Regions from separate parts of the Pleomorphomonas sp. PLEO genome, predicted to be linked through region 3. Evidence: riboswitches for the same ligand, from Rfam matches in the RefSeq annotation. Region 3 holds a riboswitch; each other region holds the start of a gene.
The links. Region 3 has a riboswitch for thiamine pyrophosphate ahead of AB6N07_RS15870 (NIPSNAP family protein). Riboswitches for the same ligand answer to the same signal wherever they lie in the genome.
Positions count from the first base shown of each region.

Region 1 (4,920 bases), 1.0 Mb from region 3:
GCGATCTTGGCCATTTGGGCCGACAAGGGCGCCCGGTCGACCATGCTGGGCGCGACAGTGTTCTTCTCGGTGTTCTTTCCGCAGCCTTACCTGTCCGAGGTGGTGCGCGATATGCCGGTGGCCATCATCGATCAGGACGGCTCGACGCTGAGCCGCGAACTGATCCGCCGCATCGATGCCGCCGATACCGTCGCCGTCGCCCGTTACGCACCCGACATGCCCTCCGCCCGCGCCCTTTTCTTGAAGCGTGAAGTCTATGGCATCGTCGTCGTGCCGCCGAAGTTCGAGCGCGATCTCCTGGCCGGTCGCGCCGCGCCGATCGCCGCCTTCTCCGATGGTGGCTATTTCCTGCTGAATTCGGTGATGTCGTCGGCACTGTCCAACGCTGCGCGCAGCCTCGGCACCGAGGTTGAGGTCGGAAGACTCACGGCCTCAGGCGTGGACATGGCCTCGGCAATGGCCATTGTCGAACCGTTGCGTGTTACCACCGTCGCGCTGTTCAACCCGACCGGCGGCTATGCGAGTTTCGTGCTCCCGGCCGTCTTCGTGCTCATCCTGCAACAGACGCTCTTGATGGGCATCGGTAATCTCAAGGCCGGCCGTCGTCCCACCGGAGCCGTTTCCACTTTGGCCGACGCAATCGTCTATGTCGGCCTATATAGCCTGTGGGCGGGCGTTGTGCTGGTGCTGCTGCCCTGGGTTTATCGGCTACCCAGGATCGGCGATGTCGCCGTCATGTACGCGGTGGTCGTGCCCTTTCTAGCCGCCGTCACCGCCATGGGGCTCGCCATAGCCCGACTGATTCCCACCAAGGAAGGTGTCATCTTTTTCCTGGTCGTGCTCGGCATGCCGCTGTTTTTCCTGTCCGGTGTCTCCTGGCCGGCCGAGGCCATGCCAAAGCTGCTGCATGCCATCGCCTTCGTTATTCCCTCAACGACGGCGGTGCCGGCTCTGGTGCGCGTCAACCAGATGGGCGCTGACCTGAAGTCGGTCGAAACGACGATTTTCATCCAGCTCGGTCTCTGCTTTGCTTACTCAATGCTCGCCTTAATTGTGGACCAGGCCAAGCGGAGGCCCGCTGCGTGACGCGGCTTGCGTGTCGGGACGGTTTCGGATCACACTCGGGTAAACACTGAGACGAGGTGTGGTATGGCGGCGGCGGGTCTCGGGGCGACGATTGGCCCGGTTGTAGTGCTTCTCTCGGCTGGCGTGCTGGCGGTCCCCCTGTTCCGCCGGCTCGGCCTCGGTTCGGTGCTGGGATATTTCGCGGCCGGTGCCTTGGTCGGTCCCTCCGCCTTTGGCCTGTTTTCTGACCCGGCCGCCATGTTGCATGTGTCGGAGCTCGGCGTGGTCATGTTCCTGTTCCTGATCGGACTGGAACTGAGGCCTCAAAAGCTGTGGGCGATGCGCGTCCAGATCTTTGGGCTCGGCCTCGCGCAGGTCGTTGTCTGCATCGGCCTGCTGACGTCCGTTGCCTTCATGGCGTTTGGGCTCCCGCTTATTCCTGCTTTCATCGCCGGTGCCGGCTTCGTCCTGTCTTCGACGGCGGTCATCATGTCGATGCTTCAAGAGCGAGGCGAGCTGGCCAGTGTCGACGGTCAGAAGGCGGTGTCGATCCTGCTGTTCGAGGATCTATCCATTGTGCCGCTGCTGGCTCTTGTGGCCTGGCTGGCTCCGGACGATCACGGTGGCGCTGGTTGGCTCGGCGTCGGGCTCGGCGCGGCAGCCGTGGCGGCGCTGCTCCTGGCCGGTCGGTATCTCATCGATCCCTTCTTCGGTCTGCTCGCCCGCGCTCGCGCACGAGAGGTGTTGACCGCCGGTGCGCTTCTGGTGGTGCTGGGTTCAGCCCTTCTGATGGAAGCGGTCGGCCTCTCCATGGCCATGGGCACCTTCCTCGCCGGCGTCATGCTGTCGGGGTCGAGCTATCGGCATCAAGTCGAAGCCGATGTCGAGCCGTTCAAGGGCCTTTTGATGGGCCTGTTCTTTCTGGCCGTCGGCATGTCGCTCGATATCAGGGTTGTCGTGGAGCGCTGGCCACTGCTGATCGGCCTTCTCCTCGCCTTTGCCGTGGTGAAGGGGATCGGCATCTATGCCGTGGCGCGCCTGTTTGGCTCCCGCCATCGGCAGGCTTTCCGCCGCGCCCTGATGTTCGCCCAAGGTGGCGAATTCGCCTTCGTGCTCTACACGGCGGCGGCCGGCGGCGGAGTTATCGCGCCCAGTGACGCTGCTCTCTTCGCAACGGTGATCATCCTCTCCATGGCGCTGACGCCACTGGTACTCGTCGTTTCCGGCCACTTCCGCCGTGAGGAGGAAAAGTCGCTCGATGGTGTCGAAGAGGCGCGCGATCTGCGCGGTAGTGTGCTGCTGATCGGGTTCGGCCGCTTCGGCCAGATCGCCGCGCAACTGCTGCTGTCGCGCGGGGTCGACGTCTCCATGATCGAAAACGATCCCGACCGCATCCGCGAGGCAGGGCGGTTCGGCTTCCGCATCTTCTACGGCGATGGTACGCGACTGGATACGCTCCAGCATTCCGGCGCCGCCGAGGCCGAGGTGATTCTGGTCTGTGTCGACGATCGCAAGGCGGCGAACCGTATCGTCGAACTCGTCAAGGCCCACTTCCCGTTGGCGCGGCTGCTGGTCCGCTCCTACGACCGCGTCCACTCGATCGAACTGATCCGCGCCGGTGTCGACGTCGAGGTGCGGGAGACCTTCGATGCGGCTCTGCGCATGGGGGCCGAAGGTCTGCGCGCGCTCGGCTGTAGTGAGGAACGGACTGTGGAGGCACTCGCCACCATCCGCCGGCTCGATGCCGAGCGTCTGGTGGCTCAGGTGCAGGGCGGCGTCATGGCCGGCCGCGATCACCTGACGACGCGGCCGGTGCCCGAGCCCCTCGTGACGCCCAAGAAGGTGGCGGCTGAGGAAGGGTAACTGTTGCCTTATACCTCTCGGATCGCCGCGTTGGCCTGGAGGCCGGCGAGATCCAGCGCGTAAAGCGCGTCACAGAGTTCCTGCGGCAGGAAGCCGGGTCCCTTGACACGCTTGCCGGCGATGGCACCGGCCGCCGCGTAGGTGGCAAGCGCTGCCACCGTGCCCTCGAATGCTGGCGCGACAGCGACAAAAGCACCGACAAGGCCCGTCAACGAGCAGCCGAGCGCCGTCGACAGCGGCATCAATTCGTGGCCACCGTCGATGGCAACGGTGCGCGTACCGTCGGTGACATAGTCAATCTCGCCGGTAACGGCGACCACCGCTCCGCTCGATCGGGCGAGCGCAATGGCGCTGTCGAGTGCGGCGTTGGAACTTGCTGAACTGTCGACCCCCTTCGAGGCAATGCCGGCGACGCCCGAGAGCGCCATGATTTCCGAGGCATTGCCACGGATCACGGTCGGCCCCATGGCGACGATGTCGGCGGCGGTGGCGTTGCGGAGACGGGTCGCACCGACGGCGACAGGATCGAACACGACAGGCTTGCCGGCTGCCTTGTAGACGCTGGCCGCGAGCTTCATCCCGGCGATCCAGTCGGACGACAGTGTGCCGATATTCAGCGTCAGTGCATGGGCGATCCGGCCGAAATCCTCGACCTCGTCCACCGAATGCACCATGGCTGGTGAAGCCCCGGCGGCGAGCAGCACGTTGGCCGCGATGGACATCGCTACGAAGTTGGTGATGTTGTGTACGAGTGGCCGTTCGGCGCGCACCTTCTCATGAAGGGCATGAACATCGGCAAGTGTCAGGGTGGTCATCGCGGGCTCCTTCGACGACGATCGCCCGCGGACAAGAAGACGTGTGGCTGCCGGACAGGCCGGGGCCGCTCGCCTCAATCCCTCCGTCGGCATGATCCGGATCAGGTTCGTGGGGTTGGATCGCTCCTCTCAGTCCGGCCGAGCCGGACACCCCCTTGAGACGCCGTGAGCATAGGCGGGGAGGGAGGCAAGCGCAAGCAAGGAGCCCAATGGGCTGGCGTAGCTCTGCTCGTGCGCTCTATCAACGGGTGGCTAACGCTACGCTCGGCAGTCTGCGTCCTCGCCCAACATCTCTTGAACTGCTGCAAGCAGGAATTCGTCCTGATAATGCCCCGCTGCGAAGGACAGCCCCACCGGACAGCCCTCTACTGTCAACACCGGAGCGGATATTTCGGGCAAGCGGCCTACGCCGGAGAAGGCAGTAACGGTCATTGTCCGATCGTAGAAATCCAGCACATTGTCCAGGGTCGTCAGCGTCCCTTTCTTGGGGGCGATCACTGGTGTCGTCGGAAAGCAAATGACAGTGCCGGGAACGAGATAGGCATTGATCGCCTCAAAGAACCGTTCGCAACGCACAAGGCTCTCGAGAGCAGCAACTCGGTCGAAACGCTGGACGTTGCCGTAGGCCATGGTGAAGGTATAGCCGAGTTCCGGCTTGGTTGCCTCTATCCAATTGCCGACGGTGCTCTGAAACTCGGCCGTTTGTAGGTCGCGTAGCGCTCTGGTGTTGCAGTCGCCCAAAGGAGTATTCCCTCCGGCGATCTGTGAGAAACGCAGGGGCTCCACAGTGATGCCGACGCTGTCAGAAATCCGCTCTAATGCGGAATAGGCCTGGTTTTGTACGGCCTTGTCGGAAATCTCCAGCGCATCGACGAGGAGCAGGAGGCGCTGCAGGGGAGCGATCGACCTATTGCTGCTACGCAGCAAGACGCGGACAGCCGCGTTCAGATTCTCAAACCGCGCTGCCAAGACACCAACCGTGCTCACGCTCGGCATGAAGGGTAAAACGCCAGCCTCCGATATTCTGTGGAGCGATGGGCGCATGCCCCAGACCCCACATAGACTTGCCGGCACCCGGATAGAGCCGCCCGAGTCGGTGCCGATCGAAAAGTCCGCTAGACCGTTGGCAATCGAGGCTGCCGATCCGCTGGAAGAGCCGCCCGGAACTCGGTCTGGC
Region 1 covers NZ_CP166625.1:4,463,195-4,468,114, reverse strand. Annotated here, with positions in the region: gene AB6N07_RS20750 (ABC transporter permease) at 1-1,086, shown strand, start outside; gene AB6N07_RS20745 (monovalent cation:proton antiporter-2 (CPA2) family protein) at 1,150-2,928, shown strand; gene thiM (hydroxyethylthiazole kinase) at 2,937-3,743, opposite strand; TPP riboswitch at 3,805-3,908, opposite strand; gene AB6N07_RS20735 (amidase family protein) at 4,002-4,920, opposite strand, start outside.
Region 1: linked by a shared signal. The riboswitch ahead of thiM (hydroxyethylthiazole kinase) and the one ahead of AB6N07_RS15870 (NIPSNAP family protein) in region 3 are both predicted to bind thiamine pyrophosphate.

Region 2 (4,920 bases), 2.2 Mb from region 3:
GCGGCAGGGCGATACGCTCCCACCGGACGTGGCGAGCGGAAAAGTCAGTTCGGAACTGCATATAGCGCGGCCTCATGTCGCCGAGGGTCAAATTGTAGTGGCGCCGAAACGACTGGCTCATGGTGCCGGGGATCGTGGACAAAAGCACCCCGCGAAAAATCCGCCCATATTCATGAACAGATTTCGTGCCCTGATGAACGTAGAGGAAGTCGTCGCCCTGCTGCAAAAGCAACATGGCGTCATCGAGATGCGTTTCCTCCTCGAAGCCATAAAGTTCCTTCAGGAGGGGTGCCGCCCCCGCCAATCGGCTCGCCTTGATCCAGCTCTCGAGACGCGTGCGAAGAAAAATCGATCGACACACGCTGAAAACCCCGGTGCCCTCCCAGACCTGGATCTCGGAGCCGCCAAGCGGTGAAAGATCCGCCCTGGCCGGTTGGGGCGTGGCGGCGGCGGATACCGGGGCCTGTCGGCGATATAGTGCGGTATTGGGCATTTCGAACTCCGAGAGCATCGCCCACGCCGAAACAACCCGGTGGAGAGGAGGTCGTTCCAGCAAAAACATCAGGAGCTATCGCTGGGCCGCCAGAGGGTCCAACCTGATCGACTGATGCTCCATAAATCTAAATAACTTTGGCGACTTAAATTTTTGTAAACTAAAGATTGCATGAATAACCAAGGGAACTACTGAGCGGTGTTTTGCAGAGCCAAAATACGCGTCGAATAAAGGCCTTGGGCACTATCCTGATGAAGAAAGGTATATGATCCATTGGTTGTGACGCAGAACGCCGCGACATTTGAAAAGCGGACGGCCGCGAAGATTTAGAAATAGGCCACACGCTCATATCCGATCACTTGAGCCCGAGCCTTCAAGTCCACCTAATTTTTGAACGCTTCGGGCGCGGGTCAAGATACCAGCCCAGCTGTCGTTGCCTTACAGCCAATCCAAAGCGCGGCGCGAAGAGCATCCACAATTGTGTTGGAGCAAGACGGATCGAAACGCTCCGGTTAGCCTCGCCTTCTTATTTGTGATCGAGATCACCTCTGCCCAGGCGGGCTGCCAGACGGTAAACTGATTGGCCACTGTCCGGTGATAGCAGCGCGAACTCCTTGCTCGGGTAAAGCGCGAGATAGCTAGCGAGCTTTGATGACCTAACCTCATTATGTCGCGCAGCCGTTCGCGCCGCTCCTCGTCAGAAAAATCATGACTGCCGGGTATTTCGCAGTGAGACAGTTCGCTAAGGCAAAGGTTACTTCCTCATCGCACTCTGGCCACGAGACGGCCCTATGGGTGAAGGCCCCATTTCGGCTAAATCGGGACGGTCGAACTCAAATGCTCGAGTTTCGTTATTTATAGTCCATTTCGGCAAACGAGTGAGGAAGCTCTCTCCCAACAGCAGCGGTCCGGCCGCATTGGCTACGCTTGCAGTGACATTCCGTATGGTAATGCCACCAATAGAAAGCGAGCGAATATTTATGCGGCTGGCTGAGGACGTTCTTCCATCGGCAAGAGTGTAATCGCTAGCCCCCAGAAAATCATTATCAGCAATGGTGCCTGTCCGCACAAGCGTCAGCGCCACATCCGACGGGATGGATACGTCACTAGCACCACTATCGATAATGAAATCAAGGCTTAGTCTGTCATTTATCAGGACAGGAACCTGAGGGGTCCCGCCAGACATATTGAATTGAGCAGACAGACCCAGATCTGGGTGTCTTTGCGCAAAATCTTGCTGACGATCCGGATTGGGTCTGCTGACAGGCCTTTGTTCCGCAAGCGGCGAGTTGACTCTCACTGCGGTGTCAAGAAGTTCAAAATTGCCAGCAAGCGAAGACCGCTCAATACAGCGCGCGCTCACCTCGGCCAGAATTTTGCCCGTCGCAGTATCGGCAACCGTCTCGGCATAAACATAACCATCTCCAAGCTTGTAGGTTGCCGACACCATGCCAACGTTTTTCTTCCTTTTGTGAAAGCCAACCCATCCCCACGAGGTACCCTCTGCCGACGTGTCCTTGATGTCATATTGCTCTGAGCGAACATAGAATTTCCCCGAGGCAGCTGAGTGGACCACTGTCCACACCGCGTCCCGGTAAGTAACAGAGATTGTGTCGATTGGGTCCGGCACCGGCCCCAGGGGATCGGGCTTCGGAATGCAGAGTAGACCCAGTGTTGGCGCAGCCAAGGCAGTAAGAGGCCATCCGAGACACGCAGCGACGAGAAACACAACAGCCCTGTTCATCGGGGTCCCACCGAACGCAATAGCTTAGGTTGCTATGACCATACGATACAGCGCCTGCTCTTAAAAGGAACGGTCAAATCCAAAGAGTTCGCGGCCCGCAACAGCACAATCGTTGAGGAAAATCCCCAAAGGGCGATGGGAAGAGCGGAATGTAGTCTCCAATGACCGGAAGTCGGCAAAGTCCGGCGGCATCCTTCAAATACACACATACCACCATAATCCAACGACTAAGCCGCTAGACAGACATACCGTAATATACAATTTGAAAAATTGGCACTCCCAACCGGAATCGAACCGGTGTTTTCGCCGTGAGAGGGCGACGTCCTGGACCGCTAGACGATGGGAGCGCGGCACGCTTCTAAGAGCGTGGGGCGGATATAGCGAAGGCGTTTTGAGAGCGCAAGGGGAATTTCGTTTTCCGGCTCGGCTTTCCCGGCGCGCCTCGCCAAGCCGTTGTCAGTTCCCCGATTTCCCGCCCTCCGGCGAACGCCCGGCGTGGCGACCCGTCGTCTTGCCGCTGGACATCGCCGCCGCCGACGATCATAACAGGGGCGTTCCGAGGGGTGTCTTCCATCCGGGAAGGCTGAGATGATCCGCGTGGCGGGTCGAACCCTTCGAACCTGATCCGGGTCATGCCGGCGAAGGAACGGAACCTCATGGCCCCGCCGCGTTATTCGCGGTCCTTCGGCCATGTTTCCCCCAACGCTCGTGGCCCATCCGCCCTTTTTTAGGGCACGGCGAATGATGGGAACCGCGATGCGCCCGAAGACGATGCTTGCCGCCGGCCGTGGTGTCGCCATTCAGGCGCTCATCTCGTTCGCCGCCGTGCTGATCCTCTGGCAGGCGGCGGCGACCGGCCTCGCCCTGCCCGCCTTCCTGCTGCCGTCGCCGGCCGATGTCGTGGCAGCCTATGCCGCCTATGGCCCGCGCCTTCTGGCGGAAGCCGGCGTCACCCTGGCGGAAACCGTGCTCGGCCTTGCCGCCGGCATCGCCTTCGGCCTGTTGGCCGGCCTTGCCGTCTCCGCCTCGCCGCTGGCCAACCGGCTGCTGTCGCCGCTGTTGGTGGTCAGTCAGGCACTGCCGGTGTTCGCGCTGGCGCCGCTCCTGGTGCTGTGGTTCGGCTTCGGCCTCGCCTCCAAGGTGGTGATGACCACGCTGGTCATCTTCTTTCCCGTCGCCTCCTCCTTTGCCGACGGCCTTCGCCGCACACCGGCGCATTTCCTCGACCTCGCCCGCCTCACCGGCGCCGGCCGCTTTCGCACCATGAGACTGATCCGCGTGCCGGCCGCCCTGCCGGCGCTGGTCACCGGCATCCGCGTCGCCGCCGTCTACGCGCCGATCGGCGCGGTGATCGGCGAATGGGTCGGCGCCTCGCGCGGCCTCGGCCTGCTGATGGTGCAGGCCAACGCCCGCATGCAGACGCCGCTGCTGTTCGCCGCCCTAGGCGTGCTGGCCGCCGCGACGCTGCTCATCAAGATCGCCGTCGACCGGCTGACCCTCCGCCTCATTCCCTGGATCGAGAAAGACTGACCTCCCGAAAGGATCTATCGATGCGTCTTCTTCCCGCCCTTGCCACCGCCCTCATGCTCGCGGTCAGCCCAGCGGCCGCCGCCGACAAGCTCTCCGTGCTGCTCGAATGGTTCGTCAATCCCGACCACGCGCCGCTGGTGGTGGCGAAGGAAAAGGGTATCTTTGCCGCCCACGGCCTCGACGTCGACCTCATCGCCCCGGCCGATCCGTCAGCGCCGCCGCGTCTCGTCGCCGCCGGCCAGGCCGACGTGGCGCTGCACTACCAGCCCAGCCTCGACCTCGACGTCGATGCCGGCCTGCCGCTCGTCCGCTTCGGCACGCTGATCGAGACGCCGCTGAATACGCTGATCGCCCTCAAAGACGGGCCGGTGAAGACGCTGGCCGACCTCAAGGGCCGCAAAATCGGCTATTCGGTATCCGGTTTCGAGGATGCCATGCTGGGCCAGTTCCTGAAGACGGCCGGCCTCAAGACCGACGACGTCGAGCTGGTCAACGTCAATTTCTCGCTGTCGGCGTCGCTGCTGGCCGGCCAGGTCGACGCGGTGGTCGGCGGTTATCGCAACTTCGAACTCAACCAGATGAAGATCGAAGGGCATGAAGGCGTCGCCTTCTATCCGGAAGAAAACGGCATGCCGGCCTATGACGAACTGATCTACGTGACGCGCAAGGATCTCATCGGCGACAAGCGCCTGCCGGAATTCCTCGCCGCCGTCGAAGAGGCGACCATCTACCTCACCAACCACCCGGACGACGCCTGGGCGGTGTTCATCAAGGCCTATCCCGACCTCAACGACGACCTCAACCGCCGCGCCTGGGCCGACACGCTGCCGCGCTTTGCCAAGCGTCCCGCCGCGCTCGACGCCGGCCGCTACCAGCGCTTCTCTCAGTTCATGAAGGACGCCGGCCTGATCAAGACGGTGAAGCCGGTCGAGGACTACGCGGTCGAGCTGCGCTGAAAACAAAAAGATCCGCCCGGAAAGTCATCAACCTTCCGGGCGGAGCTTGAAAGAAACAGATCGGGCCTTTGCCCGGTCAAACGGCGTGCAGCTTGGCGGGCTCGCCACAGCCACAGTCTTCGCCACGACAGGCTTCGTCGTCAGCACTACCCGACGGCTCCATCGCCGTCTCGATGGCAAAGCGGATGCCGCCGAGC
Region 2 covers NZ_CP166625.1:1,208,549-1,213,468, reverse strand. Annotated here, with positions in the region: gene AB6N07_RS05340 (hypothetical protein) at 1-493, opposite strand, end outside; gene AB6N07_RS05335 (TIGR02281 family clan AA aspartic protease) at 1,248-1,943, opposite strand; tRNA gene AB6N07_RS05330 (tRNA-Glu) at 2,509-2,584, opposite strand; TPP riboswitch at 2,787-2,901, shown strand; gene AB6N07_RS05325 (ABC transporter permease) at 2,994-3,767, shown strand; gene AB6N07_RS05320 (ABC transporter substrate-binding protein) at 3,788-4,723, shown strand; gene AB6N07_RS05315 (peroxiredoxin-like family protein) at 4,800-4,920, opposite strand, start outside.
Region 2: linked by a shared signal. The riboswitch ahead of AB6N07_RS05325 (ABC transporter permease) and the one ahead of AB6N07_RS15870 (NIPSNAP family protein) in region 3 are both predicted to bind thiamine pyrophosphate.

Region 3 (4,920 bases):
GCGCCGATCCAAGGGCTTCGCGACGCCGCCCATTCCTACGTCTTCTGGGTGCTTTTCGTCACCTTCTTCGTCTGCGGCTTGTCCACCAACGGCCTGATCCAGACCCATTGGGTGTCGATCTGCGGTGACTACGGCATACGGCCGGTCAACGCGGCGGGTTTCCTGGCTTTCGTCGGCGTGTTCGACTTCGTCGGCACGCTGCTTTCAGGCTGGCTCTCCGACCGCTATGACAATCGCTGGCTGCTGTTCTGGTATTACGGCCTGCGCGGCTTGTCCCTGCTCTATCTACCGCTCACCGGATTCGATCCGCTGTTGCTCGCCGGTTTCGCGGTCTTCTACGGCCTCGATTGGGTCGCGACCGTACCGCCAACGGTAAAGCTCGCCGCCGAGCGCTTCGGCGCCGAGAAGGCAGGTCTCGTCTTTGGCTGGGTATTCGCCGCCCATCAGCTCGGTGCCGCCACCGCCGCCTATGGTGCCGGCTGGAGCCGCACCGATCTGGAAAGCTACATGCCGGCGCTGGTTGTGGCCGGCGGCTTTTGCCTTGTAGCGGCGGCTCTCTGCCTCACCATCGAGCGTAAGCGCGAACCGGCCGCTCCGCTGCCACAGGCTGCCTGAGCAAGATCAGAGGACGAAAGTCACGACAATCATCAGGACGAGGATCAACCCGCCGACGATGGCGGCAACCATTCGGCCAGCCGGCGGACGATTGCCAGCCGATGCGCCCGCCGCTCGGGCGGCCTCGGCCTTTTTGCGCGCCTCGCGTGCCTTCTTGTCGAGCTTGACGACCTCGCCCATCCGTCCCTCCGTATCGCCTTGATCCCGCCGCTCAGCCTGTAACGCCAGCAAGCGCTTCGGTCACGCGAATTTCGCCGACCGCGTCGCCAGCCCAAGTCTTGACCGGGGGATTGGCGAGATCCTGCATCTCAGCATAACCCGGATCGTCGGGGGTGAGTTTCAAGAGATCGATGAGAATTCGAGCCGTCACCGCCTCCGACGCTCGCCCGGCGCCATCGTCGATCTTGATGGCAACCCCGAGGCCGAGCTCCTTGATCGCTGCGATAAAAACACCTTCGGCTCCGGTCTTGACCAGGACGCGGCTACCAAGGGCCGTCATAGCCCGGGTACAGAAGCGCCCGGTACCGGCGACCATGAAAGGTTCGGCGGCGGCGGCAAGCCTCAGCCGCTCGGCGGCGCGAGAGCGCGTCGCCGTGAGGCCGACACCGGTCACGAAACGGGCGAAACCGTGGGCGAGCGCCCGGGGCGCAACGGCGAAAGTCGGGATCGAACAACCGTCTATGCCACAGATATCGGTGGCGTGCGGCGTTCCGGTCATCGAGGCTCCAGCGGCGATCACCTCACGCATCACCGGATGTTCTGCCCGCTCGTAGCCGCGCGGGTCGGTACCGGTCACGACGCAGGTGCAGAGAAAGCCGGAGTGCTTGCCCGAACAGTTGTTGTGAATGCGGCCGGGTTTTTCCCCGCGGCGATACAATTCGCCCTGATCGTCATGACGCGCCGGCCAGTGGGGACCACAGGCAAGGCACCCTTCGTCGAGCCCGGCAGCGGCGAGCATGGCTCGGGCGGTCTCGACATGCCGGGGCTCGGCGTTATGCGATGCCATGGAAAGGGCCAGCTCCGCGTCGCCGAAGCCGAACCGATCGGCCGCGCCGCTTTCAACGAACGAAAGCGCCTGAAACGGCTTCACTGCAGAACGGGGAAAACTCGGCCGTTCGATGTCGCCGGCACCGAACACCAGGCGGCCGTCACCATCGACGATCGCCACCGAACCGCAGTGAAAGCTTTCGACGATGGGGCCACGCGTCACCTCGACCAGAACTGGATTTTCCATCGAAATCATCGTCCCTGTTTGTCGATCCAGGCGGCGAGACGGGCTACGGCCTCGTCCAGCACCTCGTCGCGCTTGGAAAAGCAGAAGCGGATAAAGCGCTTCGGCGGGGCGGAAACATAGAAGGCCGAAACCGGCACGGCTGCGACACCCGCCTCTCGCGTCATCGTGAGGCAGGCTTTGGCGTCGTCATCGATACCGAGCGGTCCGGTGTCGGTCACAATGAAATAGGTGCCGGCCGACGGCAACACCGAAAAGCCCAGCGCCGAAAGGCCGGTCGAGAGGCGGTCTCGCTTGGCCTGCAAGCCGGAGATGAACCCATCGAAATAGTCGTCTCCGAAACAAAGCCCATGTGCCACCGCTGTCTGCAGCGCCGGCGGCGTCGTGAAGGTGACGAACTGATGCGCCTTGGCGATTGGCTCCATCAGGGCCGGTGCCGCAGTGACATAGCCCACCTTCCAGCCGGTCAGCGAGAAGGTCTTGCCGGCCGAGCCGATGCGGACGACGCGATCGCGCATGCCGGGAAGCTGCATTGGCGACACATGGCGACGACCATCGAACACCAGATGCTCGTAGACCTCGTCGGAAATCACCACGGCGTCGTGCTTCTGGCAGAGGCCGGCGATCAGTTCCAGTTCTTGCCGCGAGAACACCTTGCCCGCCGGATTCATCGGGGTGTTGATCAGGATCGCCTTGGTGCGGTCGGAAAAGGCGGCTGCCAGTTCGTCGGCATCGAGCTCCCAATTCGGAGGAGCGATGCGAACCGGCTTTGGGATGCCGCCAGCCTGCAGGACGATCGGCAGGTAGCTGTCATAGAGCGGCTCGATCAGCACCACCTCGTCGCCAGGACGGACGAGGCCGAGAATGGCATCGGCAAGCGCTTCGGTCGCGCCGGACGTCACCATCACCTCGTTGGCCCAGTCGATATCGAGACCATAGAAGCGCTTGTTGATGGCGGCGACCGCCTGCCGCAGGGCCGGCAGGCCCATCATCGGCGGGTATTGGTTGGGTCCCGCGAGAAAGGCCTCGGCGGCGACGCGGCGCACCTCTTCGGGACCATCGACATCGGGGAAGCCCTGTCCGAGGTTGATGGCGCCGGTCTCGCGCGCAAGACCCGACATAACCTCGAAGATGGTGGTCGGAAGGCCGGTAAAGATGGGATTGGTGAGTTTCATCTCAAGATCATTCGCTGCAAACCCGGCGACCCTAGTGGAGCCTCGCCAGCCCCACAAGCGGTTTGCCGTTCAGCGTCCCGCCCGGCGCATGGCTTGCCACTGCGGATCGAGGTCTTTGCCTATGGCGTGACTGAGCTCATCCGGCTAAGCTCATGGCATCTCACGGGGTGCCCCATCCGGGGCTGAGAGGAGTTTCTCCAACCCGACGAACCTGATCCGGGTCATGCCGGCGGAGGGATAGAGCCATGCAGACATCAGCCTGAAGCGTTCCGCCGCCCGCAATTTCCAATGACGGCAGAACGATCATGATTCTCGACGAACGCACCTACACCATCGAGCCGGCGCATGTCGGCACCTATCTCAATCTCTATGTCGACGAAGGCATGGCGATCCAGACGGGCCACCTCGGCACGCTGATCGGCTGGTTCACGCAGGATATCGGCGCCGTCAATGACGTCGTGCATATCTGGCAGTATGAAGACCTTGCCGACCGCGAGCGACGGCGTGCCGGCATGGAAGCCGACCCAGCCTGGCAGGCCTTTCGCGCTAAGGCGGCGCCCTTTGTGCGGGCGATGCGGAGCCGCATCCTGAATCCCACCTGGTTCTCACCACTCGGTGGCAATGGGGTGCGGCCATGAGGCGATTTGCTGCGCGCTTGTCTTCAATAATCGACCGCCTGCTCGCCAGCCTATTGGCGGCTATCCTGGCGGCGCTGCTCGTTCTGGTGTTCGGCGCCACGCTGCTGCGCTATGTCTTTTCAACCGGCTTCGTCGCGACCGAGGATCTCGGCATCCTTCTGCACACGGCGCTGGTCTTCCTCGGACTGCCGCTTTGCGCCAGCGGCCCACTCGCCATGCGCATCGACGTTGTAACTCGCCAACTCGGCCCGAGGGGCCGCGCAGTCGCCGATATCCTGTCCGATTCCGTCACGCTGGCCGCGGCACTGGTCTTGATGCTCGGCGCCGCCAAGGTGGCCACGCTGATCGGCGGCATATCGCCAACCCTGGACACGCCGGAAAGCTGGCGCTTCTGGCCGGTGGCCATCGGTGGCGCTTTGGCGGCGGCACATCTGATCCTCGGCTCCCTCGCCAGTGGCCGATCCTGGGCGAGCAGCCTCGCCGTCATTGCGGGCGGCGCCGGCCTCGCGACCCTGCCTCATCTTCCCGTCTTGCAGCCGGTCGGCTTGCCGAGCCTCGTTGCCTGCGCCGCTGTCTGTCTCGCCCTCGCGGCGGAAGCCCCCTTCGTCCACGCGCTGATCGTCGGACTTGCTGTTGCCATCCCCTTCGGCGCCCGTCTACCAGAAGCCGCCATCGTACAGCAGACGGTTTCCGGCATGGGCAAGTTCCTGCTCCTCGCCATTCCCTTCTTCCTGCTGGCCGGCATGCTGATGAACGCCGGCGGCCTCGCCCATCGTCTCGTCAGCTTCGCCTCGGCGCTGGTCGGTCATCGACGTGGCGGCATGGCGCAGGCGACACTCGTCACCAATCTGTTGTTTTCCGGCGTCTCCGGCTCGTCGATCGCCGATGCAGCTTTTGGTGCCAAGGTGTTGGCGCCGGCCCTTATTGCGGATGGCGTCAAACCGGAAAAGGCGGCCGCCATCGTCGCTGCCACGGCGGTGCTACCCAACATCATCCCGCCATCAATCGCCTTCCTGCTGCTTGCTTCGGCCACCAATCTGTCGGTGGGAGCCTTGTTTGAAGGTGGTTTGGTGGCTGGCCTGATCCTGGCGGCGGCCATGGCGGCAATGTTGCATTTTTCCGCCGACACACCGAGCCGTCCGTCTGCCGATCGGATCGAGCGCATTGCCGCCTTCGTCGCCGCGGTACCGGTGTTCGGTCTGGCATTGGTGGTCTTCTTCGGCATCCGCCTTGGTATCGCCACGCCCACCGAGGCCGCTGC
Region 3 covers NZ_CP166625.1:3,415,640-3,420,559, reverse strand. Annotated here, with positions in the region: gene AB6N07_RS15890 (MFS transporter) at 1-615, shown strand, start outside; gene AB6N07_RS15885 (hypothetical protein) at 622-795, opposite strand; gene AB6N07_RS15880 (asparaginase) at 827-1,849, opposite strand; gene AB6N07_RS15875 (aminotransferase) at 1,855-3,021, opposite strand; TPP riboswitch at 3,175-3,277, shown strand; gene AB6N07_RS15870 (NIPSNAP family protein) at 3,327-3,659, shown strand; gene AB6N07_RS15865 (TRAP transporter large permease subunit) at 3,656-4,920, shown strand, end outside.